4 regions of the Paenibacillus sp. BR2-3 genome follow, and region 1 is predicted to be linked to each of the others. Evidence: riboswitches for the same ligand, from Rfam matches in the RefSeq annotation. Region 1 holds a riboswitch; each other region holds the start of a gene.
What was found. Region 1 has a riboswitch for cyclic di-GMP ahead of PaeBR_RS01720 (anti-repressor SinI family protein). Riboswitches for the same ligand answer to the same signal wherever they lie in the genome.

Region 1 (7,945 bases):
GAAGAATGGTTGCGAATGCGAGGCTTTCCGCCAGCGCCCAATCCACCTTTTCTCCTTCATTTAAAGCATCCTTGCGGCGCTGCAAAATACGGTGCAGCTTCGGATAGACCTGAAAGCCATCCGGCACGGTCAGCAATTGGCGGTTAATCTCGCGCAGGTTGCTTAAGGTTACGGCTGTGGAACGCGAACCGGAGTCTCCGGTTTGAACAGGAACGGCCGTTTTGCTCTCCGTGTTCTTGTGTTTGCCTTCTTTCATATTATCATAAGCTTCCTGCAGAATGCTCTCTGCCTCGGTATTTAATACCTTCACTTCGTCTTGGGTGGTGACTTTCTCATGGATCAGACGCCCGGCGTAAATGTTGTGAACGGTCGGATGGTTTCGCACTTTGCCATAAACGATAGGCTGGGTAGTTTCCGGATCATCCATTTCATTGTGTCCGTGGCGGCGGTACCCGATCAGATCGATAACGAAATCTTTCTTGAACAAATTACGATAGGCGCTGGCGAGACGAACGGCAGCAACACAGGCTTCAGGATCATCCGCATTGACATGCACAATCGGAATTTCATACCCCTTAGCCAAATCGCTTGCATAATGGGTAGACCGGGAATCCTCGCTTTCTGTTGTAAAGCCGATCCGGTTGTTGACGATGATATGGATCGTTCCGCCATTCTGGTAACCCTTCAGCTTGCCGATGTTCAAGGTTTCCGCCACAATACCTTCGCCCGGAAAAGCGGCATCCCCATGCATCAGTACCGCCATTGCTTTATTCGTGTTCAATATAGGCATTCCAGGCGTACTGCGGTCTTCCTGAGCTGCCCGGGTAAAGCCCTCCACAACCGGATTGACGAATTCCAAATGACTGGGATTATTTGCGAGCGTCAGCCGGGTTCGCACGGTTTCACCTTCACGGACCGCCCGGTCTGCACCCAGGTGGTACTTCACATCACCGGTCCAGCCATAGTTAATACCCATTGACCCCTCGGAGGGGAACAGCTCTTTGTTCGGAGAATGATGGAATTCAGAGAAAATAATATCATAGGGTTTGCCCAAAATATGAGCAAGCACGTTGAGCCGTCCACGGTGGGCCATGCCCATCAATATATGCTCAGCACCGTCATATGCAGCAGCACGTACGATTTCGTCCAGCATGGGAACCAGTGCATCATTGCCCTCCAGGCTGAATCGCTTTTGACCTACAAAGGTCTTGTGTAAAAAGGTTTCGAACTGCTCTACCTGTATCAGCCGTTTGAGCAGGTCCTTGCGTTCTGTGTTATTCAGAGGAGAGGGAGAGCTTGTTGATTCGGCCTGACTGTTCAGCCAGCTTAGCTCCTGCTCGTCGTGTACATGCCCGAACTCATAAGCTATAGTCTGTGTATAAACCTGACGCATCCGGTGAACGGCGTCCCATCCAGTGAGAACATCAGCCGGCGCATTCTCCCAAATCAGCGAGGCAGGCAGAGCGATCAGATCCTCCCGGGTAAGCTCATAAGTTTCCGGATTAAGCCATTTCGTCATGGAGTTATGCTCGCGATCCAGCGGGTCAATATTGGCGGCCATATGGCCATATATACGAATATTGGCAATCAGTTTGGATGCTCTTACCGCTTTTCTAAGCCACTCGGGGTCTCCTGAAACTACGGACGGCGGAGCTTGTTCGGAATCCGGAGTCAGGGGGGGAGGGCCGGATACAGTGAAAAGTTCACGGTAATTACTTTCTACAGAAGCCGGATCATTGGCAAATTGCTCATACTTCTCTTGAATATACCCCAAGTTGGGTCCGTAATACTTACTCCAAATGGATTCGTTATAGGGCTCTTTGGCTGCCATGAATACATCCTCCTAACGGATGAACTCCAAAATGTAGCGCTGAATGCTTAACGCTATTCGGAGCTGCGATGTTTGCGTTTTCAATCTACAGTAATCATAAAGCATTTTAATGCTATTGCCACCCTCCTATTGTGCTACTTTAAGTGCGCGTAATCAATTCATACTTTCGTCCAATCCGTTCGCAAAACGGTATAGATCAGGAGGCCGTTCAGAAGAACTATTATAAATTTTATCTATCGAATCTAGAGGCCTATCAAAATGATTCAATTGTCCTGTTTTATTTCTAAAAAAAGCGGTTTCAAAATTTGAGAATGGGGTATTAACTTATTACAGTCAATTTAAACAGTATATGCCCACCTAACACTATTTTTTCCCGCAAATTCCCCTTAATTAAAGGTTTGGTACAAGCATTTGTCAAAATCGGCCATTCTTTTTCTTCTCTTCACGAATGAATATTCCCACAAATCGACACACTTTTTCTTATAATCTCTGTATAATGTTATTGCAGAGAGCATATTCATCAAAATTGAAGCCAGACCCTTAACATAAAGGGTCCAGAAAAAGGTAAACCTGCCTAAAGTCAGGGACACAAAGTCACAGGTCTAAGGTAGAAATACTACTATGATGGCTGGACTGCCTGGGGACTCAGAATCAGAATCTTAGGAGGAGATTTTTTGGATATGTCCAACCAGGGGGATAACGTAGAACTACAAGAGGTAGATCTGGATCTGGAATGGGTTTACTTGCTCCTTAAGGCTAAAAAGGCGGGAATCAATGCCCAGGAGATTCGCCAGTTCTTCAGTGAGAAGTCTTTACAGGCGATGTAAAGAGATAGGGGTTATGATGGTGCTACATACGAAAAAGCACAGCGTCTGCCGCTGTACTTTTTACGGATTCTGCTAGTTCTGCTGATCAATCCGCCATTTTTGATAGTCCAGAAATTCCTTAAACTCCTTTTTGCTTACGCCGGAAGCCATGGCCTCCTGCACAAGCCGGAACCATTCTGCATCAAGAGACCCTTCCTCATCCTCGGAAAGATCGCCATAGAGAAGATCTTGCATAGAAATTTCAAGCGCACCGGCGATTTTTTCAAGAAATTGAATAGAAGGGTTGGATTGAATGTTTCTTTCGACATTGCTTAGGTATGATTTGGCCACATTTGCCTTGTCCGCAAGCTCGGATAGGGATAAGCCCTTATCCAGGCGGAGCTGATGGATGCGTTGACCCAAATTTTCTGACATGATGACAACGCCCCTCCATGATATTTGCTATTATTATAGCAAATATCCTCTAAACCGACAAAGGCTAATGAAGTGGGATTATCAGGGTAATCGAATGCCGCGTATACCTTTAGAAGCCGGTATGGTATTTTTTATCACTGGAGGAACTCGCATGGCATCACTTTTACATATCTTTCTGCTTAATAAACGTAATCGTTCTCTTTTAAACAGAAAAGAGGCCGTCTGTGCAATGAATGAGGACAACCCGAGAAGTAAAGGAGTTGTATTCTATAACGAGGCCACTTTGGGGCGGAGTTCGCGGGATTCAATATAGCGGATGAAAAATTCTGTGAGTTCAGGATCGAACTGGCTTCCCGCACAGGCCCGCAATTCAACAATCGCTTCATCCACGGATTTTGTAGTCTGATATGGACGTTCCGTTGTCATTGCATCAAAAGAATCGATGATCGTCAGCATCCGGCATAAGCGGGGAATTTCTTCACCTTTAAAGCCGTACGGATACCCCGTACCGTCATATCTTTCATGATGCAGTTCAATATAGGGTGCCAAATCCTTGAATTTGTCATTCGTTAGCGCCATTTTTTTGCCCCAGGTTACATGCCATTTGACCATTTCCCATTCCTCAGGCTCAAGCTTGTCCTTCTTATTAAGGATACCCCAAGGGATTTCGAGCTTGCCGATATCATGGATGAGGGCGCCCAGCGTAAATTTCCGTTTGGAGAGAGCGTCCAGATGAAGCTGCTCGCTGACATCCATAGCATACCGGAATACACGCTTGGAATGCTTAAATGTCTCCAGATCCTTGTACATAAACAGGTTGAGCTGCTGCTCAATGTCGCGTACCTCCTGACTGAAATCGATATCCTGCTCCAGAAGCGACTGGTTGCCGAAGATATGCACCATGTTTTTCCCCTGCTTTTTGGCATAATATAATGCTTGGTCCGCCTGCTCCACCAGCTCTGATTTATCATGAATATCCGGCTGGTAGCCGGCAATGCCGGCAGAGAAGGACAGACAGCCCTGCGGAAAAATCTCCGTACCTTCAAAGAGTGAGTTGTTGAGGGTTTTTCGCAAACGGTCGATGAAACTCTTGGCTTGAACGGTGTCATGCGAAGGCAGCAGCAGCGAAAATTCCTCTCCGCCATAACGGGATACGATAATCTCCGAATCCGTGGTTTCATTCTTCAGCATTTCCGCCAAAAAGACGATCAGTCCGTCGCCCTTTAGATGGCCGAAGTGATCGTTATATTTCTTGAAATCATCAATGTCGATCATCGCCAGCGAGAGGGCTGCACCGTTCATTTGAGATTTACGTATTTCCTCTTCCAGCACGACCTCGAAATAGCTGTGGTTGAAGAGACCCGTACGCTGATCCCTGTTCGCCCGCTCCTCAATGCTGCGATACATCGTAAACATTTGTTTGAACGAATAGGACAGCAGTACACTGAGGCACAGGAAGAGAACCAATCCGACAATACCGTTATGATAGACAAGAATCGTCAATACAAGGGATAACACCAGAGTGCTCAGGTAGGCGAGAAGGGTGTCCCGCATCAGTCCTTTTAACGTATCGAGCAGGCTGGCTTTTAACACAATATAATAAAAGAGGGCAATCAGTAAGGCGTTAAAGGAGAAATAGATGGCCATGCTGATTGCATATGCATGAAGGAGTCCGCTCAGCAGCGGACCGGAGCTTCCCCCAAAACCGGAGAAGGTTAGGGAAGTGGCCATTATCATTATCGTATATACACTGAAGTTGAACAGATGTTTCCACCAGATGGTATCGCGTTTCACAATGCACAGAATGAATGAGGATAAGAGCAGTACCGTTAAGGCGAAAGACAGCCCGAATACAAAAATGCAGGCCAAATAAACGGAGGAATCCAAAGACATTCCGTTACCATGCGGAGGCAGCTGGAAGGAAAGCAGGGCCAAAATGACGGCGGCTCCGACCAAGGCATAGACCCATCCCCAAGTGGAAGGGGTATAGTGCGGAAAGATTCCTTGATTGTAAATCAGTAATAGGGCGATGCCGGTTATACAGACAGCATATACGTATGTATAGCCCAAATTCCACTTGTTGTTATCAGAAGTGCTTCCGGGCACTGGTGTTCATCCTCTCGATACGGGTAGATTGTTTTGTTTATTTTAAGGGATTTTTTACAATATTCATAGTGCGGCTGAAAACTTCTCAAAGAATTTATGAAAAGAGCGGACTTCGCTTGACATACCCATGGGGGGTATATTATATTGGGATTAAGGAGGATGATCATGGCTACACATGAGGAAGGACACACGGGTTCACCCGGCGGGAATGGTTGCCATACTTCTGTTGATCTCAAGAGTCATCATTCCGCTGAATTCAAGAATGGACTGTCGAAGCGTCTCAACCGGATTGAAGGCCAGATCCGCGGGATCAAGGGTATGATTGAGCGTGATACCTACTGTGATGATGTGCTTAATCAGCTCGCTGCGGTCCAGTCCGCGCTGAACGGCGTCGGAAGATTGCTGCTTGAAGGTCATATGAAGAGCTGTATTATTGAACGGATTGAAGCTGGCGAGCATGAGGTAATTGATGAACTGCTGGTTACAGTCAATAAATTAATGAAATAGAGTAACGCACAAGAATTTCAGGTAGCGATGCTCCATAAAACTTTTAGGAGGAGTCTATAATGTCAAATGTTGTATTGAAGGTTGAAGGAATGTCCTGCGGACACTGTGTCAGCTCGGTGGAGAAGGCTGTAAGTAATGTTGGAGCTGCGGCTAAGGTTGATCTGTCCGCTAAGACGGTTGCAGTAGAATTCGACGAGAATAAGGTTAGCCTTGGGACTATCAAAGAAGCTATAGAAGATCAAGGCTATGACGTAGTATAAATGGATTAACGACTGTAAGGCATGGTGCTGGGTCGAACCGGAAGGTTCGCTGGAGCAACTATGCCTTTTCTTTTTAAATAAAATATAAGGAGTGACCGCTGTGAGTGAGAAACCTGCTGACGGGAATCTTGATGCTGCCGCTGATGGAGAGGGGAATGATACGCTCTCTTTGCTCATGAAGCATGTCTCTATCCGTCAGTTTCAAAAGAAGCCGCTGAGTGAGGAACAGCTTGCTGCCATTATTGGAGCAGGGCAAATGGCCTCAACCTCCAGTAACGTGCAGGCATATAGTGTAATTGCGGTTACAGAGCCTGCCCTTAAGGCGGATCTGGCCGGATTGGCCGGTAATCAGGTCTATATCGAGCAGTGTCCGGTATTTCTCGTATGGTGTGCGGATCTGTACCGGCTGCGACAGGTCACAAATCCGCATTTAAAGGGGGCTGATTCTTACGAAGACTCCATGGAGAATTTTATCGTGGCCACCGTCGATGCAGCTCTCGCTGCCCAAAATGCCGCTGTAGCCGCCGAATCGCTGGGACTTGGAATTGTGTATATCGGCGGCATCCGCAATCAGATCGCGGCGGTGTCGGAGCTGCTGGGACTGCCAGAGCTGGTGTACCCTGTATTCGGAATGTGCATAGGCTATCCGGAGGGGTCACCGGGCCAGCGTCCGCGCCTCCCGATGCAGGCCGTGCTGCACCGGGAACGATATGATGCGAAGGCCACCGTGGAACAGGTTAAGGCTTACGATGAAGAGATGCAAGCCTACTTGTCCGCACGGACCGGCGGTGTGAACAACACGCCTTGGTCGGCGATTATGGCCAAACGACTGGCGGAGCCGATTCGGTTGCATATGAAGGATTTTTTGCAAAGCAAAGGGTTTATGCAAAAATAATGCAGTTGAAAAAACCGCCTCAGTCCATAACTGTGGGCGGTTTTTTCAGCTCAAGGCTGATCCATAATTAATAACTCTGTCGGCTCATGCCCCACAGCCAGACGGATAAGCGACTCAGGGATATGCTCGTTCTTTAAATCCGGCTGATTATAGCCATAGTTGGGCGATATAATCTGGCTTTCCATGGAACCCCAGGATACGCCAATTCTGATTATACGCAGCTTATTGCTGGTCTTCGGTGATCCCATGTCTGTCACCCTTTCCGGAACAAATTTACGGATAGTTGTAGTTTCCTCCACCTGCTCCGTAAATATTCGGTTAGGAAAGGGAGTTCTTGGCCTGCTCCTCCCGCATCCACCGGGATAGCTGCCGCTTCAGCATAAGGAAGTCCGGGGAATCCGTAATCTCTTCGCGGCGCGGCCGCGGGAAGGGGACGTCAACCGTGTGGAGGATGGACCCTGGACGGCCGGAGAATACATAAATGCGGCTGGAGAGCAGCAGCGCCTCTTCAATATTGTGGGTGATGAACAGCACGGAACGGCGGTTCTCTTCCCACAGCTCCAGCAGCCAGCGCTGCATTTCGCTGCGTGTCAGCGCATCCAGTGCACTGAACGGCTCATCCAGCAGCATCAGCTCCTGCGGGGCCAGCAATGCCCGGAGGAAAGCGGCCCGCTGCTGCATTCCGCCGGAGAGCATGTGCGGGTAAGCGCGTTCGAACCCGCTTAAGCCGACCTTGGTCAGCCATTGTCGGGCTTCTTCACGGGCGCGGTCACGAGGCGCACCCTTAATTTCACCGGCGAGCCGTACGTTATCTTCGATCGTCCGCCAGGGGAAAAGCGCGGGCTGCTGCGGCATATAGCTGATCTCTCCGCGCTGTCCTGTTACTATATTTCCATTCATTCTTATAGTTCCGGCATCCGGTTGCTCCAGACCTCCGATAATATGGAATAAAGTGCTCTTCCCGCAGCCGGAGGGGCCGATGATGGAGACGAACTCCTGCTGTTCCACTTTAAGCGAAACGTTATGGAGTACACTCGTCTTGCGGCGGCGGTGCGAGAAAGCCTTGGAAATGCAGCTTACTTCAAGAGCGGGAGGTGCTGCATGA
Region 2 (7,945 bases), 1.9 Mb from region 1:
TGCGGCTCTTCTAGCCGGCTTAACCTCCGGCATCTGGACCAGAGAGCAGCTGCTAAGCTTCAACAAGTCGGAGAAGGTGTTTGTTCCCCTCATGGAGAAGGAGGAACGCGAACGCCGCTACCACGCCTGGCAGGACGCAGTCTCGCGTACAATGGGCTGGGAGAAGCACTAGGAGCTTGGAAAGAGTTTCTCAAAAGCAAGAGGAGGTGTCCCATCTGCCATTTTCATGGCTTATGGGACACCTCCTTTTAGTTCACTTAATACTCCATAACGAAAGCTACATTTTGCCAGCCGGCACCAACCGTCCAAAACAATACTTTATCACCACGTTCAATTTTTCCGGTGGTCACAGCTTTGTGAAGGGCAATAAAAGGGCTGCTGGTGGAGGTATATCCAAACTCATCACCTATGTATACTGCTGCATCTTTATCGATGCCGACTTTTTCGGAAACGGCAAGAATATTAGGAAGTGACAGCTGTGAGAAACAGGCTGCTTTAATAGATTCTGGTGCAATATCATTGTTCGACAGCAGGGTTTGGATAGATTCAGATGCAGCACCAACACAGATTGAATCATCGAAGGGAATAAACTTAACATTGAACTCCCCGGTGTTCACTCCTGTCTTGCCCAGCTTAGCCAAGCCTTCAGCAGGAAACAAGGAATTACCATAGACACAAGTGTCTGTCTGGTAAATAGAATCAATGAACCCTGTCGAATTCTCATCACGTTCCAAAATGACTGCCGCAGCAGCATCACCGAAGTTAGCATAATAAACGGGATCATTCTTGTCGGCATGAGGTGCAACGTGATCGGAACCGATGACCAGAGCGCGCCGGATTCTGGGATTTGCAATCATTTGGCGGCTAACCTGTTCAATTGAAGCCGTCATTCCGGCACAGTTGGCGTTACTGTCGATACATATCGCATGGGATGCGCCGTTAATTAATCGGTGGATCATTAATGAGTTCGTAGGAAAGATATATTCAGGAGTTTGAGTCGCATAGGCGATAAGGTCGATATCTTCTCCGGAAAGTCCGGTTTTCTCCAAAACATTGCTGGCGGCCTCAAAAGCCATTGTCAGGGAGTTCTCGTCCTCATTGTCAATGCTGTAGCGGGTTTCACGACCTAAGGCCGTCAAAAGTCCACGGATATCAATACCCTTTTCATCAAAATGCTGAATGAAAAAGTCGTTCCCAATCTTGTTGCTTGGATGATAAATATCGATGTCCTTAATACGAATCCCAGCCATATAATTCCTCCTAAAATTACGAGCATGCTTAACCTAAAACCCGCATTAATGGACTAGACACTTACCGTAGAAATGATCTCTAAATTCTCAATTCCAGCCTTACGACCCAGTCGGGACAGCTGCATTTTAAGGATAGGATTATTCTCAAGTGTGAGTTTTACTTTTACGAAACCGTCGCTTTTAAACATGATGAAGCACCCTTCAAGCAGAGGAACAACATCAGCTGAGGTTACATTAAGTTTTCTGCAATCAATTAGGAGTTCGTAGTCGGCAGGATTGATAGGACTAATTGTTTGTTTATAGGCCTGAATGGATTTTGTGCCGTCCTCTTCTGAGAAAGTACCTTCCAGCTCGATATTCATTACCTTGTTAGCTGAATCCGTCTTTAAATTAAATTTCCCCATTTGTGCATCTCTCCCATTGTTAATTGTTTTAAAGCATGCCAATCTTTATATCCGCTAAAACTATTTATTAACGTCAATTTTCGACATTAACCTTTTATTTTTGGGATATTTTAACTCTATTATTTCATATATTTCTCAAATATGCAATGTAAAAGTCGAAAAATGTATTAAAATGTCGTGAAAGATTTATTGGATTTCATCAAGTGTAGAGAGTAGGACATTAAAAGCACTAATCACTCTTGGTGCTCCTACACAAGGGACTAAATGCAATAACGTGCCTTTGATTTGTTCAATAGTGATCCCGACACGAAGCGCCATGATATAGTGAACTCCCAGTTGGTCAAACTGTCCCATTGTAATTAAGGAAGAGATGACCGCGATTTCCTTCCAGTCATTGCCGATGGTGTTGCGCTGAAAAATATCACCATAGGCGTTTCCCATTATATATTCAGCCAGATCGGGAAAATGCTCTTTAATCGGAGCCAAGGCTTTAGCGCCATAGTCTCCGGAAAGATTAGAAAAGTGGTCCAGGCCATTCATAACATTGTCGCTCATATGTACCTCCTCTAGAGATTTAGTGTACGGTGTGCGGTTGGGGGGACTTCGTCACGGTCAGTTAACAATTCGATGACGGCCACAGCATTCAAAGCGACAGCTTCTCTAATTGCTGAAGCAAATTGTTCTGCAGTCTCACACTTAAAGCCGGTAGCGCCCAATGATTCAGCGAATTTTACAACATCCATAGGTACTTCGAATATAGTCCCATCATTTCGGCCTGTAGTTTTCTCCATACCTTTTAGCGCCATATCCAGTTGCATATTATTCACAACGATAAAGATGACAGGGATATCTTTACACACGGCTGTATTAATCTCTGTCCCCAGCATCATAAAGCAGCCGTCGCCTGTGATGCAGAAAATCGTTTCAGCGGGTGAGGCCACCTTGGCTCCAATGGCCATGCCGATCGCATTGCCCATGCAAGCAAAGTAAGCATCAAAAACCAGGCTGCCTGGTTTCTTCACCTTGTACCATTTGACAGCATTGAAACCGTGACTTCCATCGTCGACGAACACTGTATTATTATAAGGGATTAGATCACTCATAGTGCTTAGTACCGATGCCAGTGAGAGCTTGGGGAGGACAGGGAGCTCTTCCGTATAATCTACAGGCACGGTTTCGCGTTTAGTAACAGTGTCAGGATTAATATTATTGATATACAGCCTCAGGTTTTGGCGAAGATCTCCGGTTACCTGTATGGTCTTGGAGGTTAATATTTTTCCGACAAAGGTAGGATCGCTGTCAAACTGAATCAATGTCGCCGGATGATTCTCCCGCCCCAGATTACAGATGGTCATATCGCTTAACCGTGATCCCAGAACGATATATAAATCACTATGGTTCAGTAGATCTTCACCGTGTTTGCATCCCCCGACACCGATCGGACCGTGATACAACGGGTGATCCCAAGGAATAGCTCCTTTACCTCCAGGCGAGGTCACGATAGGAATATTAAAGATTTCAGCTAATTGAATCAGCTCCACATGGGCTTCAGACCGATTAACACCTTTACCGGCAATAATTAAGGGATTAATGGAGTTATTAATGGCCGAAATTACACGATCAATGTTAGCAAAACTTACGAGGAATTCCCGCTCCGGGATAATAATATTGCATTCTTCAAGCCGTTCCGTCTGAACATCAAAAGGTAAACAAAGATGAACAGGTCCACGCTTGCCGCTCAGTGCAATTGAAATCGCATGATTAAAAATGGTGCCGAAGTGGTCGCCGCGTTCAACAAGCTTACTAAACAATGTAGCAGGTCTGAACATCTCTGCCAGATCAGCAAGATAAGAGGACGAATCCTGGCATTGTGGAATTCCTAGTTCTTTAATGGACTGGTGACCGGTAATGAATAAGACAGGTAAGTTATTAGCTTTAGCATGCGCTGCTGCGGTGAGCAAATTAGTGCCTCCTGGGCCAGAGGTACCAAAAGCTACTCCGAGATTTCCGGTTTTTAGAGCGTAACCGGAGGCTTCGAACCCGGAGCTTGATTCATGTCTCCCAGGGATAAACTCAATTCCATAATCCACCATCTTTAAAGCTGCAGGACAAATAGATTTACCTATGATTCCAAAGGCATGGGTTACTCCGAGGTTACGTAGTGCTTCTGCCATGTAATCTGCGACTGTCTTCAAAAGTTACACCTCACAAGTGAATTTATGTAGATTAAATTATCGATCCATCGAATAGAAATCGTCAGACCTATAAAATTAAAAAAATAAAACCTGTGCTCAAATACAGAGCACAGGTTGGTAGCACAAATCGCCGTAGAGACCGCATAAATAATCCAGTCATTCTGGTTTTTCAGCAACCTGGCAGTCATGACCCCATTAATTACCGAGGCTGTAGATCCATGGCTTTGCGTCATTCTCTTTCGAGAATTTTGCCCATATAAATTTGTGAATTTCAAAGAAGAATAATTTTCCTTTACAATATATTCCTCGAGCACCTTTGTCAATAAAATTATACATAATAGCTCGAAATTTGACGAAGAATGTGAATAAATTAGGAAAATTAGATTCTATTTAAAACTTAAAGACATGGATAGTCTTTTGCAGTTGAAGTACGGAACGGGTCATAATTTCAGTTTCATCGGCTACCGCTTGAAGCGCATGAATTTGTTCGTTCATTGCCGCTGAAACTTCCTCGGTTCCGGCAGCAGTTTGCTCAGTGATTGCTGAAATATTTTGAATAGCGCCGGAGATTTTCTGCGCACTCTCCAGCATGCTGTCGCTTTCTGCAGAGAACGAAGAAATTTGCTCGGTTATATACTGAACACTTTGTACAATCTGGGCAAAAATCTGGGCGGTTTCAACAATCATCTCATTTTGTATTTGCACGACTTCTTCATTGATGGAGATATTCTCAATGGCTTGCTTGATATCATTCTCGATACTCCTTACGAGACCGAACACTTCTTTCGTGGAGGCGGTAGATTCTTCAGCAAGCTTACGAACCTCCTGGGCAACGACGGCAAAGCCTCGTCCATGTTCCCCGGCCCGTGCCGCTTCTATGGAAGCATTCAGCGAGAGGAGGTTGGTCTGCTCGGCAATCTCTGTAATCGTCTTTGTAATCATCGTTATGCCTTTGGCATTTTGGGAGAGGGCCTCGATGGTCTGCGCTACTTTTTCGGTAGCATCGATATTTTTCCGCATTCCGGCAGCTTGGGTATCTACAGAATGTCTGCCTTTTTCAACCAGATCCAGCGTATGTATTGAACGTTTGTTCATTTCTTTCGTTGAACTTGTGTAGTTGGATACTTTAGTCTCTATGTCTTTTATAGATTCCGCCATATCGGCAATATCAACGGATATTTCATTCGCTCCGAGAGCCAGTTCATTGGAGGATGAAGCGACTTGAGCCATTACAATTTTCAAATCCTGATTCTTATTCTCTATCCCGCGGCTTGCATCCGTTACCTGGCGGGTAATCTGTGAGGCTTCTGTAAGGATTTTCTTGAGTTTATCAATCATACTGTTGAACGAGCGGCTTATATCGCCCATAGAGCCTGTCTCATCAGCTCTGGAAGTAAAGTCTCCTTTCGCGATCGTGTGCGAGATATTGGAAATGTCGTCAAAGGATGATGTAAGCGTTCTCTCAATGTAGCGGGAAAGAGGGTATGTGAGACCGCCAAGTAAAGCTACCAGGATAATTCCTGCAAATGCTTTACCTATAATCAAAAATGCAATCAAAACAGGAACAGCGAACAACGCGGCAACCATAAAACATCCGGCAATGATTCTTTCTTTTAACGCAAGCTTGTTCATCCAGGCCATAACAAACAGATCCCCCTTAATTATGTTGACTATTGTAATATTATAGGTGTTTTTGGGAGCCGAGGTCTATTGTAAGAATTGACATAAATCATAAATCTTTAAAGTGGTATAAAAATAGGGGGTGTCCCATAAGCCATATAAATGGCTTTGGGTATCCCCGTTGTTTTTCGAGTAGGATGTACATTGACGCTTGCTGTGGACGCTCCGCGAACGGACCGTTGTTCCAATCGCTGTTGTCCCCAGATTTTATTTATTCTCCTTAGCGGTGAAAATCCGGGGACAAAGGCGACCGCTACCGCTTTTCCACAATCGTTCCGTCCTCTCCGCTGCTTTAAGCAGAAAAAGTTTCGACAATCCTCTTTAAAATCACAAAAAAAGAAACCGTCCTTTGGTAAAATGGAAGTACCACCAACCATCCTAAAAGGAGCAATTTCTCTGTACATTCTATATACCATAGACCAACTTTACCTGCCAATGGATTTAGAAGAAGATCTTCCACCCCATCACCTCGTTCGTGTCGTTAACGCCGCCGTAAATCGACTGGACGATACCATCTTTGACGCAGCCTACCCCGGCGGCGGCCGCGATAGCTACCATCCCAAAATGCTCACCAAAGTCATGATCTACGTCTACACCCAGCGCATCTATTCCTCCCGGCAAATCGCCAAAGCCATTCGGGAGAATCCTACTTGGAAAGCGAAGAGATCAAGGCCGTGGTTAAATACGGCAACTACCACAAAGAAAAGAGCAAGACATGGAAAGAAAACATTGGAAAGATGGAGAACTGGACGTACAACGAAGTCGAAGATACGTGGACGTGTGCGGCCGGAACAACGCTTCATTTTTGCTATGAGAGTAAGAAAACAATTAGATAGTGGATATGAACTCCGGCAACGCCATTACCGCAGTACCGGCTGTCATGGTTGTCCCCTGAAAGCCGAGTGTACAAAGGCTATGGGATATAGAATGTACAGAGAAATTGCTCCTTTTAGGATGGTTGGTGGTACTTCCATTTTACCAAAGGACGGTTTCATTTTTTGTGATTTTAGAAGGAGATTGTCGAAACTTTTTCTGCTCAAAGCAGCGGAGAGGACGGAACGATTGTGGAAAAGCGGCAGCGGTCGCCTTGGTCTCCGGATTTTTACCGTTAAGGGAAATAAATAAAATCTGGAGAGCACAGCGATTGGAACAACGGTCCGTTCGCGGAGCGTCCACAATAAACCAAGACCGTAATCCTACTCCAAAAACAACGAGGGTGTCCCTAGCCATTTACATGGCTTTTGGGACACCCCCCTATTTTTCTGGTGACTATAACGTCTACAGAAGGATAACTTCCTCGGCTGTGTTGATTTCCGGTAATCCGGCCAATTTCACAAGCACCTCAGTTGGAACGGCTTTGTCAACTGTCAGGAGCATGATTGCGGCACCGCCGACAATTTTGCGGCCTACCTGCATGGAGGCAATATTGACATCATTTTGCCCGAGCAGCGTACCCACCAAACCGATGATACCCGGTTTATCGTTATGGGAAATGAAGATCTGGTGACCTTCCGGAGCAATATCGACCGGGAATTTATTTAATTGCACGATGCGTTCACCGTACCCCTGCAGGAGTGTACCGGCAACCAGCTGTTCTTCGCCATTCTCTGTTTTCAAAGTAACGGTTAGAAGGTTGGTGAAGCCTTTTGTTTTGGAGGCTTGGGTTACGACCACGTTGACATCGCGCGTTTTGGCCAAATGCATGGAATTCACAATATTTACATCGCCGCCGAAATGACGGGACAGCACACCCTTCACGATGTAGCGGGTCAAAGGCTGTGTATCGACATCGGATAGGTCACCCGCATATTCAATATGAATTTCACGGACGGCTCCATTAGTAATTTGGGTGACAAAGCTGCCGAGCTTCTCTCCAAGATTGAAATACGGCTGAAGTCTTTTCATCACGCTTGGGGCAACCGCAGGGATGTTAACGGCATTGATAAACGGTTCATTCCGCAGAATGTGAAGCACCTGTTCCGAAACATCAATCGCAACGTTCTCCTGTGCTTCCACGGTGGATGCACCCAAATGCGGGGTTACGATGATTTTTGGATGCGACAGGAAAGGATGGTCGGCTTGTGGCGGCTCCTTCTCGAACACGTCGAAAGCAGCTCCGGCAACAATGCCGCTATCTATGGCTTCCACCAAAGCCAGCTCATCAATTACACCGCCACGGGCACAGTTGACAATGCGCATGCCTTTTTTCATTACCTCGAACTGCGGACGGGAGATCATATGACGGGTTTCCGGAGTTAATGGTGTGTGTACTGTGATGAAATCCGATCCCCGTACAATGTCGTCAACAGAGGCCAGTTTTACTTCCATTTTCTCTGCACGATCAGCTGTCAGGAAGGGGTCGTAAGCAAGGATGTCCATACCGAACGCTTTGGCGCGTTTGGCTACCTCACTGCCG
Region 3 (7,945 bases), 1.0 Mb from region 1:
ACCCGCTTCTTGGAGCAGTTCATTGCGTCGATTATAATCATAGCTCATTACACGTCCCAAGGCATCCGTCTTGGAAGCAATGTTGCCTAACGCGTCATAAGCGTAAGCAGTCGTTTGACCCAGCGCATTGGTTACCGCAAGCAAGCGTCCCAGAGCATCGTAACCATATCGGGTCGACTGTCCCTTGGCATCCTTCAGCCCCGTCAACTGTCCACGGGCATCATAAGTTAACTCTGTTGCATGTCCCAACGGGTCGACGAGTCTTGTTACCCGGCCAAGCGCGTCATATTGATACGCTGTAACCTTGCCACTCTCATCGACTAATCCGGTTACCTGCCCCAGCCCGTCACGATTCATCGTCGACGTCTGGCCAAGAGGATCCGTCACTTTCACCAGCATACCCCGGACATCGTAATCCAGGTTCCACTCCGCACCGTTCGGTTTAATAGTCCGGATTAAGCGGCCGGCCCCATCATAATCATAAGACGTGACTTGGCCTAATGCATCCGTCTCCGTAATCATTTGTCCAAGTAGATCATAGGCGTAGAGTATGGTATGACCGAGCTGATCCGTTTCCTGCGTCAGTTGGCCTGCCGCATCATAACTGAAGGTGGATACGCCGCCTGCCGCATCGGTCATCTTCACCGGCAGATTTCGGCGGTCATATTCGATCTTAATAGTGCTGTCATTCGGCTGGACGACGCCGATTACATTACCATTACCGTCATACTCATAGCTGCTGACATGTCCTTCCGGATCGGTTACTGACACCAACCGATTGCTGGAGTCGTAGTCTGACACCGTCTCTGAGCCTGCCGCATCCGTCTGTTTGATCCTATTCCCCACCGCATCATACGTATAAAGGGTGGTGTTGCCCATCGCATCGGTTACTGATGACAGTCTGGCAAAGCTGTCATATTCGTATGCAGTTCGAGAGCCGGCAGCATCGGTATAGCCGATAAGATTGCTGTCCTTATCGTACTCATAACGTTCCGTATGCCCTAGTGCATCTATTCGTGCCGTCACCCGGTCCCTCGGGTCGTATTGAAGCTTCGTACGGTACCCAAGCGCATCGACAATCTCGCTAACCCTGTGAAGCGGGTCACGCACCAGTTCCTGCCGATTGCCGAGCGGGTCCGTAATCAGGCTGGCAAATCCGTACGAGTCGTTCTCTATCGATGTCTGCTCGCCATTGGCGTTAATGATTGACTCCGGAACTCCCTTGCCGTTCACCGTGACTTTGGACACGCCTCCGAGCGCATCGGTGATGGAGGTCAGATTCCCTTTCCCATCATAGGTCAGTGCCGTTTTGCGTCCGAGCGGATCAATGAACTCTACCGGAAGATTGAAGACGTTGTACCGGATTTCCGTCTGATAGCCTTCCGGATCCTGTGCGCGGATCAGATTGCCGCTTCCATCATACTGGTATTCCCATTCTGAACCATTGCGGTCAGTCATCCGGATCATGTTGTCGTTCTTGTCGTATAAGAACCTTTCAACCGTACCATCATCATAGGTAACCGATGTTTTGCGGTATCGCTCATCAAACTCGTATACCGTTTTACGGTCAAGCGCGTCAGTTGTTACCGTCCTCTTGGAATCCGGGATGTACTCAACATCGCCCCAAACTCCGGCAAAATCGCGCTGCCGCACAACCCGGTCCTGTTCGTCGTATTCATTAATCAGCTCCGAAGTTTCATTCGGGTTTTTGATGCCTGTCATGCGATGCTTCTCATCGTAGGTATAGGTAATTCTGCCGCTATCCGGCAAAATCATAGCCGTTAAGTCATGATTTACAGCATCGTATTCATAGCTTGCGAATCGGCCCGTGTGATCGGTTACCCGGGTGATTTTGCCTCCCGATCCGTACGTAAGGGTAAGCTTCGCACCATCTGTGGCAATCTCAGTTAGCAAGCTGCCATGATAGGACAGCTGAATTCTGTTCCCGTTCGCATCCTCAATCCGGTACAGCTTACCATCTTTACGATAGGTATACGAAATTCTATCCGGTGTTTGCTGCGTATAGGAACCATCGGTATTACGGACGAGGGTATCGTATAAACCATCCGGCCCTTCATATTTACCACCGGCAATCGGGTCAAAACGGTAACTTGCACCCTCCGGCGATGTAACATACAGCACTCCGTTTTCTCTGAATTCCAGCTTCCGCTCATAGGAGTGATGCCAGCCAACCCCAAAATCCCCGTCATACTTGTCTCGGCTGTGATAGGTAAGGGACATGTCAAGCGGCATGACTGCTTGTAAGCTGATGTTTGTCTGCTTGAAAACAAAATCTCCCGTAGCCAAGTTGACTGGATCGAACGCTGCCGGCAACGGATGTTTGTTCCGGTTCGCATACTCCTCTTGAATCCGGTCGTCATCCTCGTGACCGATTTCACCTGCATGCTTCGGGTTCATAATCCATAGGTTAACTCCCTCATCAATTGGACCATAACAGACCTGATCGTTGCAGTCCTCGACCGGGAAGCCGTTGAATTTGGCAATTTCACTGATCATCTGTACGATTGCATCTTTCTCATCTACACCATAATAATAGCTGGCTACGACGGCCCAGTTAATACCCCATGCAGGAGCAGTGTATTTAAGCACCTTCAACTTCTCGGAGCCTGTCGAACGTTTACTATCAAAATCCCTTATAGAAAAGGCTTGAATCTCCGCAATTTTATAAGCCGGAAGCTCTATTTGCTTTTCCCACTCTCCGATATATTTAGCCGGTGGATTATCGGATCGTTCCGGAAAATTCGTGAAATAGGAAGCATCCGCAGGTATGTTAAGTGCCCAAGATGAGGTTCGCGGCTTCACGGGAACTCCCGTAACGAGGGTCTCCACTTTTTCGTCATCGAAGGTCGTATTGTCGCGAACCCTCTGAATCAGTTTCATCTTAAGCTCTACCTTGGTGCCGATCTCCGCAATGCCGCGGATAATATACTTGCCGCTTTCCGGGTCTCGGATTATCTCCAAGCCTTTGGGCTGCGGTGGATTAGGATTGATAACCTGTACAGTCCCCGAACTGCCGTTATTGGGAAAACGGGTTGGGGTGACTTGAATTTGATAGTCACCTTCCGGCGCCGGCTTGCCGCTTATCAGTCCGTCCCATAAATAATAGTTACTTGCATTAGTGGCATAGCTGCCCGAATCCAGTGTAGCTACCGTGGAACCATTACGTTTTAAATTTATGACCGTATCATGATATTCCTGCGTTTTGTCCTTGGGATCCGGATTGTCAAAACTGAAATTCACTAGTGTCTGTCCACCATATACTGAACTGAAGGAACTCTGATCAATCTTCAACGAGGTGTCCGCATAAGCTTTCGGCAGATCCTGATTTGGAAGCAGCGGCAGTCCCGTCAGCACTATGATAAATGCCAGAAAGCATTTGCCCAAAAGCCCAAGACGATTCCCCCGGCTCCATCCGTTTTTCTGTGGCCTATCGTTGCTCATTGAAAGACTTCCCCTTTCTTGCCCAGCCATCTGTAAATAACAGCCGCGGCTTCGGCTCTTGTGCAGGTAGCCCCTGGATTCAATCGGTCGCCGTTCCCTTGAATGAGACCACTCTTGATGGCCGCCTGAACGGAAGGCTTGGCCCATGCATGGACCTTGGCGGCATCGGTGTATGCAGTCAACGCTTCACTTTGCTCTTCTTTCCGCAGCGAGGCGGCATTCGTCAGCATAAGCATCATTTCCTCGCGGGTGATGGAGGCATTCGGTTTAAACAAACTTCCTTCATACCCTTTGACCCACCCCGCCGATGCCGCCTGTTTTACCGCATCCGATGCCCAGTGGCCCGCAGGCACATCCTTGAATGAAACGCCCCCCTCCGTTTGGCCTCTCAGACCAGCGGCTTCAACCAGCATTTTGGCGAACTGAGCGCGTGTGACGGATTTTCCGGGTTCGAAACGTCCTGTGTCCATGCCATTCACGATCCATCTGGATGCAAGCACTTCCACCTCGTCTTTTGCCCAGTGGCTCTTCATATCCGTGAATGAAGGCTCGTTTAGGAACAGGGCGTACAACCCAGGCTCTTCAACTTGCGTCCGAATGTTCCGCCAGGAGGCGTCCATTGTTCCACCGGCGTAAATCCACTGTCCGGTAGCCCCGTTATAACGGTAAACGCCTGTCCGATTAGCGCGGTCGGCTGTTGCAGGGGATTGCTCTAATTCAAAGGTAAGCGAAGCTGGTTTTTCCAATTTCGCTTCCGAAGTCCATGTCCAAGAGATCCCAAGCCATGTCATTTCTTTATTCTTCGTTGCAGCCGGTCCGCTTTTCTCTACAAGAATCCGTGAATCCTTGCCGAATGTCCCCGGTTCAAAAGTGAGCCGTACGTCTTGTCCGCCCGCGACCACTCCGCCGTTAGGGCCGATAGAATCCCTGCCCTGCTGAAGCGCAGCCGTTGAAGCTGTATCGCCGGTTTCGCTTTTTACGACCTCCCTGCTAACCAGCCGGCCATCCTTGGCAATCGTGAGTTCTTCTCCGTTGAAGCCGACAAACTGGGACGGCTTAACGACACCCAGACTGAATGTTTTTCCGGTCTGTAAATCTGCGCTCCGCACAATCGCCTCTCCGCCCGAAGCCTCCAGCCAAGCGGCTGTTCCCCCTGAAATGCTCATTTCCTTGTATTCGGTTTTACCCAACATGACCGGCTGGGTCAAGTCAACCGGCTGGGGATCGCTCTCTTTCAGGTCAAGGAACGTATACTTTCCTTTATATTCAGAATCCCGCTGCTTCCACAAAATCTGCTCTCCGTTGAATACGAACCGCTCCACGTAAGAGGTGTAAGACAGGTCAAGAATCTTCCGGCTCGTTCCGGAAGAAATCACGTATTCATACAGATCGCCGTCCGAGCCACCTTGGTAGACAATGCTTCCGTTCGCTACGACCGGGTCTCTCCCTTTACCTAAATCTGTCAAAGTCCCATTTGTCTGGTCATATAAATGCATGTCATATTGAGGGTTAGTCTGCCAGACAATATAATCGCCGTCGATAGAAGGTATGCGATTCTGCCCTTCATTTACATTCAGCTTGGTCTCGACCTTCGTTTGGACATTGTAACTGTAGATATCCCAGTTAAAATTAACAGTCCCGGCGATTTGGTTTCTTTTGTCAGCCCATACAACAACCGGCTCGCCTTTTCCATTAACACCAACGACGGGAGTATCCGTCATTTTACCGTGATTTGTTACTGCAAGTGTTTTTCCGGTAGCCGTATTGCCGTAATAGATTTGACCCGCATAATTCGCAGCTCTGGACCGCCAGACCACATGAGTCCCCGATTCCCGAACATTGATTCCGTCGACAGTTAATGAAGACGCTTCATCCTTGTAGGTATAGACCGTTTCCGCAAATGTCCGGTTGACGGGCATTCCACCTGTCGCGATTACTCCCGCCATCAGCAGCAGTGCCGCTCTTTTCCAAAATACGCTTTTCATAAATTTCTCCCCCTTAAAAATAACAACAAAAAAACCAAGCCTCTTGAGAAACCCGGCTGCCAGGTCATGAATGGAATCATGACGGAAGGCCCGTGGCTTTGCGTCCCCGACTTTCGTACGGGTTTGCCTTTGTTCAAGCACTTGGTTTCCCATTAATAGTGCTTTATGTATAGTCAATAAGTCTTGCTGCTTCCAAAATTATACACAGTTCTACATATTATTACCATAGTATTTTTTCAGGTCATGTTTATAAGTCAGTTCAGACGTCTCTCCATCAAAGCATTGATCTTCTCCGACCCGATAAGCATAACGACAACATAAGCCACTATAACAAACGGAAAAATCATAAAGGTAGTATGAGCTCCCACCCACCAAAGCAGAGGCGGCAATAAGGCCCCGCCTGTATAGGCTACAGCCATCTGATAACCCATGATTCTCTGCGAATGCTCTTTTCCAAACCACACAGGCGTCTCATGCAGCATGCAGGGAAATATAGGTGCAGATCCTAAACCTACCAAAATAAAACCGATAAGTGAATAGATGGTCGGTAGCGGAATGACCAAAAGTATGGCTCCAACCAGAGCTATCGTTTGCCCTGCACGTATCAGAATGCGGTTGTTGAATCTGAATGTAACAAATCCGGTGATAAACCGCCCTACGGTAATTCCTCCATAATACAAGGAAACCCACTGGGCGGCCACAACGGCCGATAAATCCTTAACGTTAACAAGAAAGCTGCTGCCCCACAAGCCCATCGTTGCTTCCATACCCACATAGAACAAAAACGTAAGAAGGGACAGTTTAACACCCTTGATTTTCAAGGGTTTTTCGTTTGATACGGTCTCTGACAGCACAATGTTACTCCGATCTGCTTGAGACTCATTTCCTTCTTTAATATTGTTATTCTCCACTCGCTTCCATAAAGGGAGAGTACAGAAAAGCAGTACCACCAGAACAAATTGTATAATAGCTACAACCAAATAACCGCTCTTCCAGGAATTATCACTGGCCATATAATGGGACATAATAATGGGTCCAAGCATCGCGCCAATTCCCCAAAAGCAATGCAGCCAGCTCATATGATGGGCTTTATAGTGGGTAGCTACATAGTTATTCAACCCTGCATCGATAGACCCCGCCCCCAAACCAAGCGGCAAGGCAAGAATAGCGAGCCAAAGGATCGAGGGTGACAAAGAAAATCCCAATAACGACACCGCCGTAACCGTCACACTTATAAAGGTAACATTCCCCGTACCCCACCGTTTAAGCAGGGTTCCGCTTGCCAAACTTGAGAAGATCGTACCCGCTACAATAATCATGGACAGCAAGCCCGCTATTTCTATCGGCGCCCCATATTGCTGCTGCATCACAGGCCAAGCCGCTCCAAGCATCGAATCAGGCAATCCCAGACTGATAAAAGCCAAGTATATAATGATTAAGAAAAATGTAGCCATTCGATTACCACCTGTATTTTTATTTGGTTAACTGCAAGTTGGGTTCCAGCGTACTCAAGGTTTGTACAATCATGCCCTTTACATAATCAGCCGCAAAATCCTTCGAAAGAATCACCCTCGGCATTGCGCTTGGCGGGAGCTGTGTGCCGCATAATTTGGTAATTGCATTCAAATGTTCCGGCCTTAAAAAGCTTCCATACAGCACCACGGCATCAGGATTTAGCACGCTGCTGACCGCCACCGTAAGTTTGCCTATCGCTTCGCACAGCCGCTCAAAAGATGCAAGCAAAGAATCCTCACCCCAAGGAATCCCAAGCGGCATATGGGCCACTTCCCCCGCGAAACTGCGTTTTCCCTTATAAAGCTTTCCATTGATAAAAATACCCGCACCTGGTGGAAACCGCTCGGGGAAATATAAATAGACTATTGAGGAATCCGCCTCTACCTGCGTCCTGTTACAGAAACCTATGACTGCCGCGTTCACATCATTCTCTATGACAACCGGCTTGTGATACCGGAGTCTGAAATGCTCCGTTACAGAGATGCCGAGCAATGCCTCATAGTCCGAAACAACCATTTTACCATCGTATTCCGCACCGGGTAAGCCTAGGCCAATAGCCTGAATAGAGGGGTGCCCGGCAAGCGAAGTGTCAATGATCTGTTCCAAGCTCAGCAGATTCACCTTCTCAACCTTCACATCTGTTTCATACACACAACTGCCGGAGAGATTAACCACAGAGCTATGTATAAAGATGTCCCCATCCCTTTCATGCGGGAACAAAATCAACGCAAGCGCGTAATCCTCGTTGTAAATATATTGCTGCGCCGGCCTCCCTCCACGGGATGAGGTTAACCCTGCCTCCAGCACTTCATTTTGCCCTGCCAAATGCTGCAGCATCGTGCCGACAGTGACAATACTGAGTCCGGTAATCTCGGCAATTTGCCGTTTTGTAGCCTGTTTTTTCTCCTTCAGGACTTTTCGTACCAGATTTATATTTACCTCTTTAATCACAATGGCATTTCCGCCAATGTTCTCCACGTCCA
Region 4 (7,945 bases), 230 kb from region 1:
AGGGGTAGATCACACGGTTTCGGGTCTACGTCCACATACTATGTCGCCCTATTCAGACTCGCTTTCGCTGCGGCTCCGGCTTCTCACCTTAACCTTGCATGTTAAACGTAACTCGCCGGTTCATTCTACAAAAGGCACGCCATCACCCATAGATCGGGCTCTGACTTTTTGTAAGCACACGGTTTCAGGTTCTATTTCACTCCCCTTCCGGGGTGCTTTTCACCTTTCCCTCACGGTACTGTTTCACTATCGGTCGCCAGGTAGTATTTAGCCTTAGCAGATGGTCCTGCTGGATTCATACGGGGTTTCACGTGCCCCGCACTACTCGGGATCCGTCTCGGAGAGAACACAGTTTAGGTTACAGGGCTTTTACCTCTATCGCGGGCCTTTCCAGACCTCTTCACCTACTGAATTCCTTTGTAACTCCATGGGAGACGTCCCACAACCCCCAGGCGATAAATCGCCCAAGTTTAGGCTGTTCCGCGTTCGCTCGCCGCTACTGACGGAATCACTATTGTTTTCTCTTCCTCAGGGTACTTAGATGTTTCAGTTCCCCTGGTCTGCCTCTATCTCTCCTATGTGTTCAGAGAGAAGTAACTGCGAATTACCACAGCTGGGTTTCCCCATTCGGACACCCCCGGATCAAAGCTTGCTTACAGCTCCCCGAGGCAGTTTCGTTGTTCGCCACGTCCTTCGTCGGCTCCTGGCGCCTAGGCATCCTCCGTGTGCTCTTATTAGCTTAACCAAACTTTTTCCCGCTAGGGAAAATAGTTGACCACTAATAGTTTTAAACTTGATCAATTGCTTGACACAAGCTTTAGCTAAAAGATGTTCTAAAACGCAAATTCGTTTCGGTATCCAGTTTTCAAGGATCAAGTTTCTTGCATTTGAGAGCTTAAACTCTCAAAACTGAGCAACGAGTGAGTGTTCGAACCTAAGGTTCTTATAGAAGCTTACGCTTCCAGATTTGAATGTCACCATTGCAGGTGACGATTCTCCATAGAAAGGAGGTGATCCAGCCGCACCTTCCGATACGGCTACCTTGTTACGACTTCACCCCAATCATCTACCCCACCTTCGGCGGCTGGCTCCCTTGCGGGTTACCCCACCGACTTCGGGTGTTGTAAACTCTCGTGGTGTGACGGGCGGTGTGTACAAGACCCGGGAACGTATTCACCGCGGCATGCTGATCCGCGATTACTAGCAATTCCGACTTCATGCAGGCGAGTTGCAGCCTGCAATCCGAACTGAGACCGGCTTTGCTGGGATTGGCTCCACCTCGCGGTTTCGCTTCCCGTTGTACCGGCCATTGTAGTACGTGTGTAGCCCAGGTCATAAGGGGCATGATGATTTGACGTCATCCCCACCTTCCTCCGGTTTGTCACCGGCAGTCACTCTAGAGTGCCCAGCCTTACCTGCTGGCAACTAAAGTTAAGGGTTGCGCTCGTTGCGGGACTTAACCCAACATCTCACGACACGAGCTGACGACAACCATGCACCACCTGTCTTGGGTGCTCCGAAGAGGGACACTATCTCTAGTGTTTTCACCCAGATGTCAAGACCTGGTAAGGTTCTTCGCGTTGCTTCGAATTAAACCACATACTCCACTGCTTGTGCGGGTCCCCGTCAATTCCTTTGAGTTTCAGTCTTGCGACCGTACTCCCCAGGCGGAGTGCTTACTGTGTTAACTTCGGCACCAAGGGTATCGAAACCCCTAACACCTAGCACTCATCGTTTACGGCGTGGACTACCAGGGTATCTAATCCTGTTTGCTCCCCACGCTTTCGCGCCTCAGCGTCAGTTACAGCCCAGAAAGTCGCCTTCGCCACTGGTGTTCCTCCACATATCTACGCATTTCACCGCTACACGTGGAATTCCACTTTCCTCTTCTGTACTCAAGCCACCCAGTTTCCAGTGCGACCTCAGGTTGAGCCCAAGGTTTAAACACCAGACTTAAATAGCCGCCTGCGCGCGCTTTACGCCCAATAATTCCGGACAACGCTTGCCCCCTACGTATTACCGCGGCTGCTGGCACGTAGTTAGCCGGGGCTTTCTTCTCAGGTACCGTCACTCTCATAGCAGTTACTCTATGAGACGTTCTTCCCTGGCAACAGAGCTTTACGATCCGAAAACCTTCATCACTCACGCGGCATTGCTCCGTCAGGCTTTCGCCCATTGCGGAAGATTCCCTACTGCTGCCTCCCGTAGGAGTCTGGGCCGTGTCTCAGTCCCAGTGTGGCCGTTCACCCTCTCAGGTCGGCTACGCATCGTCGCCTTGGTGAGCCGTTACCTCACCAACTAGCTAATGCGCCGCAGGCCCATCCCTCAGTGACAGATTGCTCCGTCTTTCATTCTCTCTTCAGGAGAACAAAGAAATTATCCGGTATTAGCTACCGTTTCCGGTAGTTATCCCAGGCTAAGGGGCAGGTTGCCTACGTGTTACTCACCCGTCCGCCGCTAAATCCTATTGAAAGCAAGCTCCCAATAAAACTCCGCTCGACTTGCATGTATTAGGCATGCCGCCAGCGTTCGTCCTGAGCCAGGATCAAACTCTCCAAATTGGTATTTAGAAAGAGCGATAGCTCATTTTGAAACATCTGACGAGAATTTACATTCTCATTTTTGGATTTCACTTTCATAAAATCCCACTCACTCGTTGTTCAGTTTTCAAAGATCAAGTTCTCGTTGTCGGTCATTAATGCCTCACCAGCAACTCTTATAATATATCACATTGTATTGAGGAGTGCAAGCTTTTTTTTCGAAATAACTTATTTCGCTAATCACTTCGCTTATTTCTTCTCCAACAACGCTTACTTATAATACCCCATCCTCAGGGGTAAAAGCAACCCTATCAGCAAAATAAAAACAACCTGCTTAATTATTAAGCAGGTTGTCCATTAATTGAGTTAAATTTCAACAAGTATTAATAAACTTTAGCAGTCGTGTATTTATTCGAGCTTTTGATCAGCGTTGCAGTTTTCTTGTTCTTGATCAATCCAGCGTCTACAGTCGTGTCAATGGTTACCCATTTGCCATTCAACAGCACTTCATTCCAGGCATGATACTGACTGACATAGCTCGTGTTCCCCATAACCAGTTTGGTTGGAATATCTACACTGCGAAGCATTGCGGCAAATAAGGAGGAATAATCGTAACAAATACCTTTTTTGTCCGTAAGAGTATTATCTATATTAGGGATGTAATCACTGGATACTGAACTCGCTAAACCATAATCATACTGCACGTTCTTAACGATGTAGTTATAGATGGCTTTCACTTTCTCTTCATCTGTTTTCTTTCCTTGTGTCAGCAGTTGAGCTCTTTGAATGGCTTTATCCGAGGAACTCCATTTAATATTCTGAACGGAATTCAGATATACAACATTAGTGTTGCTTAAGGACAACTGTACCATTGCAGAGTAGACCGTTCTGTATTTGTTACCCGTAGTGTTCTCAAGAACAGTAACCTTATAGGAACCATTTCCTTGTTGAAGTGGAAAACGTTCATTTTGTTGAGAAGAGAACAGATTATAGGTGTAGCTATTATTGTCCTTAGTAATCATCAGCTTGGTGCGTTTGTCTTTCGGCACTTCGTATTCAATTCCGATTACACCCTCCGTAAGCTTCGAGGTATTCAACCAACTGGAATCGGTAGTTGCAGCATCTGCTGTAGTCACCTGAACAGAAGTGGCCACTACAAATAGCGTTAATAACATAAAATAAACCTTTTTCAAGGATAAAACTCCTTTCGGTAGCTGGCTGCCATCCTTACGGGAAGGCCCTTTAGCTTTGCGTCCCTAACTTTCGTCAGGTTTGCTATTATCGTATAAGCTCTATCTTTGTACTATTTAGTAGAGTCTGATAGAAATAGACTTGAACAAACAAAAAAAAGCCCTTCATTCGGTAGCTGGCTGCCATCCTTACGGGAAGGCCCTTTAGCTTTGCGTCCCTACTTTTCAATAGGTTTGCCGTTATCGTGCTTAGCTTTTATAGTTAATATATTACCATATTTTCGCAATTACTCAATAGTAAAGTAGATAGATTTATTTTCATATTATTAAAATTATGATAGTTCAAATTTATCATATCTTTCAGGACAATTTGGCATGCACTATAAGCCGATGTGTCGGATTTACGAGCGGATCACATGTTATAAGGGTAAGAATCTTATCTTTATTGTTGCCGTTCAGAACAGAAACGTCGGTTGGCTCCACCACTGAAATATCATAAACCTCGTACTCATAGACTTGGTTCTTTGTTTTTACAGTAATAATGTCTCCAATGGCTACTTCATTCAATCTGTTGAATAATCTTCCGGTCGTTCTGGCCCTGTGTGCAGCTATAGCTGCATTGCCGATCTGACCGAGGGGGGTTGTTTCCTGCATATGTGCGGCGGCATGCTTCATATTGGCTTTCGTAGCCCCCTCCAGCACAGGCAGCTTCAGGTTTATTTTATTAATTTCAAGGAGTGCAATAACGTTATCGCCCATTTCCGGCCCGGCTGCGGTTGGACTGTCCCCTGCAGTCTGGGCTTGCTCGTCCAGAGCCGATTCATCCGCAAGCAACTGAGCAACCTTGGCATATCTGCTTTCCAGATCAGCATCAGCCGTGGGATTTGCACTATCATTGTAGCTCTGTTCCGCGTCTTTCAACAGCTGGCTTTGCTGCCAATCGTTATACCACTCATTAGCCTTCGGATAGAGCAAGATCAAAATACCGCCAAGTATAAGCAGATAGGAAAACTTACGCATAATTCGCACTCCCTTCTATTCATAAGCTCATACTATCCTTTCAAAAAACCCATTTCCGGCTTCCGAAGAAGTTAATAATTACTGTAATAAACGTAACCATAACTTTAGCCATCAAAACTTGAACCCCGAGCTGATCTGTCAAAAGACGCATAAGCAGCAGCGAGATTCCCAGCACGGCCAGATTCAGCGCAATAAATTTCAGCAGCTGCGTCCGGTCGAACCCTTCCTGACTGACACGTTCCCGATCCCGAAAGGTCACTTTTTTGTTAAGAATAAAGCTGTTGGCCGTACCTGCACTGTAGGAAATGACCTGAGCCACCGGATAGAGCATCCCTATGGAGTGCAGCAGTGTAAATACAGCAAAATCAATCAGCGTGTTGAGCAGGCCGACCGCATTGAACTTCAGAAATTGAATGAATCCGGTGCGGAGGCTTTTATCGGGCATAAATATCGTCCTTCCGGTCATCCTCAAATTCTCCATTACGGTACCCCGCCGTCTCACGCACAATATAGAGCGGTCTGTCTTTGGATTCGTCGTAAATCCGGCCGATGTATTCACCAATGATCCCAAGCAGCATAAGCACAATGCCGTTAAATAGCAAATTGACACCTACTATTGAAGTCCAGCCCGGAACGGTCCATGATGTGAACAGCCTCTGAAACAATACAAAGAACAGGTAAATAAAACTGGTTAAGGAAAGAAAGAAACCAATATAGGACGCGATCTTCAGCGGCTTATGTGAAAAAGAGGTGATTCCGTCAAGCGCAAAGCGGATCATTTTTTTTAGCGGATATTTTGTCTCCCCGGCAAAACGCTCCTCACGCACGTATTCGACCGCCGTCTGGCGGAAGCCCACCCAGCTCACCAGTCCCCGGACGTAACGGTTTTTCTCCTTTAATCCTCTAAGAACATTACACACTTTCCGGTCAATCAGGCGGAAGTCCCCTGTATCTGTTGGAATATCCACGCTCGTCATGCTGCTTAGAAGCCGGTAGAAGAGTTTTGCCGTCACTTTTTTGAAAAGAGTCTCTCCATGGCGCTTCAGCCGCTTCGCATACACGACCTCATAACCTTCCTTCCACTTCGCAATCATCTGTAATATTACCTCCGGCGGGTCCTGAAGGTCGGCATCAATGACAACAACCGCCTGGCCTTCCGAATAATCCATGCCTGCGGTTATAGCTACCTGATGTCCGAAGTTACGGGAGAAATCAATCAGCTTCACATTCTCGTCGCGGCTGCTGATTTCCCGCATGATTTCTACGGTACGGTCACGGCTCCCATCATTAACGAATAGAAGCTCATAGGGTTCACCGCAGCCGTCCATTACTTTTTTCAATCGATCGTACGTATGGGCAACAACTTCTTCCTCATTGAACATAGGAATAATTACGCTGTATCTGGCCTTCATTACGTTCCTCCTCAAGCATAGTTAACTATTTATAATTTTAAAAAACCCAGGTAGGGAACCAGCGCAGGATGTTCGTTACGTAATCCCCTCTGACCACCATACCCGACAGCACCGGATAGAATCCGATAAAGAGCAGCGCCGCAGCCGCCACAAAAATATAACGTACAAAACGGGCTTTTGGAGACCTGCTGTCCAGGAGCTTCATCACATAAACAATACCAAGAATCAGAAACGGCACCATGGCAAAATAATGGTAAAGGAACGTCTCGCGCGGGACAAGCATCCAGGGCACGTATTGTGAGAAGAAGGCAATCCAGATCATGTACAGATTTTTGTCCTTGCGTTTGACCGTCAGCCATAGAGCAGCCAGCATAGTGAAAATCCCTGTCCACCAAATCAGCGGGTTGCCCATAGTCACAATACTGCTCACCTGACCCTCCGGGAGGCCTTCTCCGCCACTAAAGAACCAGACAGGTCTCTTCATAAACGGCCACTGCCACCAGGATGAAGAAAAAGGATGGGTAGCTACAAGCTGGCTGTGATAGTCATACATATTGATCTGGGCATCAATCAAACCTTTTACCGTAAATCCTTCAGGCGTTACTGTCAGGACCGGAATAAAGGAAAGGCTGTATATGAGGATAGGAATTAGCACAAAGAATACAATGCAGCTTAACAAGGTAAGAATCGTATTCTTCCAAAAGGATTTAACGGCCTTCTGACTGGCATTTCTCAGTTCCAGATCACCCAGCTTCCCTTCGGCCAGAACACGTCCCGCCGCCCGGTACTGCCTATAACGCTCGAATAATACCAGTGCCAGCATAATCGCCAGCCCTGCACCACCATACAGCACGATCCACTTGGAAGCAACTCCGATGCCGAAGAATAGTCCTGACCAGAACAGCGGCACCAGCGTTTTCCTTAGGGGAACGAGGTAGAAATTAAGTGTGAAATAGCGCTGCATGAAGTAGAACATTAACATGATGAAAAAGACGCCGTACACATCTATGGTTGAAATCCGGGTCTGGGTGAAATGCATGAAATCAAGTGCGAATAATCCCGCTGCAAGGGCGGCGTATCTGCTTTTACTGAATAAACGAAAAGCCATCATATAGATAAGCGGCAGCATGGCAATACCGAACAGCGTGCCGATAATCCGCCACCCGAAGGGATTTACACCGAAAAGCTCCATCCCTACAGCTATGAGCAGCTTGCCGAGCGGTGGATGCGTATTCTCGTAAGGTACAATGCCGTGTGCATACTCATAAGCCGTACGCGCATGATAAATTTCGTCGAAATAGGTTCCATTCATGAACCCGGAATACTCCGGAATCATGGATTGCTCATCAAATAAATGGGCCGGGGTTCCGTGTTTGGGAACGGCTCCGGGCTCGGGAGTCACACCGGCAACCGGAAGCGGAGTTCTTCCGCCTCCCTGCTCGTAAAAAGCCATCTCATACAGCGAAAATCCCGGTGAATTCACTGTAAGCTTCACGTAGCGGGCAGTGACGTTCAGGGGTTGGCTTTTCCACACGAATACATTGCCGACTTCCTCGTCTACATCGACCTGGTTATTCCACGCATCCGGGGATTGGCCGAATTCCAGCTTAAACTTGCCTGTTCCCACACCTCCGAATAGGTTCACGCGCTCCAATGGCTTGCTCTCACCCAAATCTACGTAAAAGCTCTCGCCGTGGGTGGCCGGCTCCCAAAGTGTTTCCGGTGATTTGGATGAACCTAAATGAAATAAAGCCAGTGCGGCATAAACGGCTGTGATCGCAGC

Region 2: another riboswitch for cyclic di-GMP. It lies ahead of PaeBR_RS10630 (thiamine pyrophosphate-binding protein); the one in region 1 lies ahead of PaeBR_RS01720 (anti-repressor SinI family protein).
Region 3: another riboswitch for cyclic di-GMP. It lies ahead of PaeBR_RS20945 (S-layer homology domain-containing protein); the one in region 1 lies ahead of PaeBR_RS01720 (anti-repressor SinI family protein).
Region 4: another riboswitch for cyclic di-GMP. It lies ahead of PaeBR_RS02875 (transglutaminase-like domain-containing protein); the one in region 1 lies ahead of PaeBR_RS01720 (anti-repressor SinI family protein).

What each region holds. Positions count from the first base shown of each region.
Region 1 covers NZ_CP126311.1:354,073-362,017, forward strand. Annotated here, with positions in the region: gene PaeBR_RS01715 (2-oxoglutarate dehydrogenase E1 component) at 1-1,831, opposite strand, end outside; cyclic di-GMP riboswitch class I at 2,385-2,472, shown strand; gene PaeBR_RS01720 (anti-repressor SinI family protein) at 2,512-2,658, shown strand; gene PaeBR_RS01725 (helix-turn-helix domain-containing protein) at 2,731-3,072, opposite strand; gene PaeBR_RS01730 (diguanylate cyclase) at 3,340-5,178, opposite strand; gene PaeBR_RS01735 (metal-sensitive transcriptional regulator) at 5,344-5,685, shown strand; gene PaeBR_RS01740 (copper ion binding protein) at 5,745-5,945, shown strand; gene nfsA (oxygen-insensitive NADPH nitroreductase) at 6,046-6,840, shown strand; gene PaeBR_RS01750 (hypothetical protein) at 6,891-7,139, opposite strand; gene PaeBR_RS01755 (ABC transporter ATP-binding protein) at 7,159-7,945, opposite strand, start outside.
Region 2 covers NZ_CP126311.1:2,234,802-2,242,746, forward strand. Annotated here, with positions in the region: gene glpK (glycerol kinase GlpK) at 1-172, shown strand, start outside; gene PaeBR_RS10615 (ketoacyl-ACP synthase III) at 258-1,250, opposite strand; gene PaeBR_RS10620 (hypothetical protein) at 1,304-1,654, opposite strand; gene PaeBR_RS10625 (carboxymuconolactone decarboxylase family protein) at 1,841-2,209, opposite strand; gene PaeBR_RS10630 (thiamine pyrophosphate-binding protein) at 2,221-3,849, opposite strand; cyclic di-GMP riboswitch class I at 4,018-4,112, opposite strand; gene PaeBR_RS10635 (methyl-accepting chemotaxis protein) at 4,240-5,490, opposite strand; gene PaeBR_RS10640 (hypothetical protein) at 5,971-6,150, opposite strand; gene PaeBR_RS10645 (hypothetical protein) at 6,109-6,654, shown strand; gene serA (phosphoglycerate dehydrogenase) at 6,808-7,945, opposite strand, start outside.
Region 3 covers NZ_CP126311.1:4,344,802-4,352,746, forward strand. Annotated here, with positions in the region: gene PaeBR_RS20940 (DUF6531 domain-containing protein) at 1-3,462, opposite strand, end outside; gene PaeBR_RS20945 (S-layer homology domain-containing protein) at 3,459-5,447, opposite strand; cyclic di-GMP riboswitch class I at 5,491-5,585, opposite strand; gene PaeBR_RS20950 (MFS transporter) at 5,702-6,901, opposite strand; gene PaeBR_RS20955 (ROK family protein) at 6,921-7,945, opposite strand, start outside.
Region 4 covers NZ_CP126311.1:583,167-591,111, reverse strand. Annotated here, with positions in the region: rRNA gene PaeBR_RS02885 (23S ribosomal RNA) at 1-745, opposite strand, end outside; rRNA gene PaeBR_RS02880 (16S ribosomal RNA) at 1,004-2,561, opposite strand; gene PaeBR_RS02875 (transglutaminase-like domain-containing protein) at 2,924-3,733, opposite strand; cyclic di-GMP riboswitch class I at 3,747-3,827, opposite strand; cyclic di-GMP riboswitch class I at 3,899-3,979, opposite strand; gene PaeBR_RS02870 (class D sortase) at 4,091-4,750, opposite strand; gene PaeBR_RS02865 (GtrA family protein) at 4,791-5,195, opposite strand; gene PaeBR_RS02860 (glycosyltransferase family 2 protein) at 5,185-6,162, opposite strand; gene PaeBR_RS02855 (glycosyltransferase family 39 protein) at 6,200-7,945, opposite strand, start outside.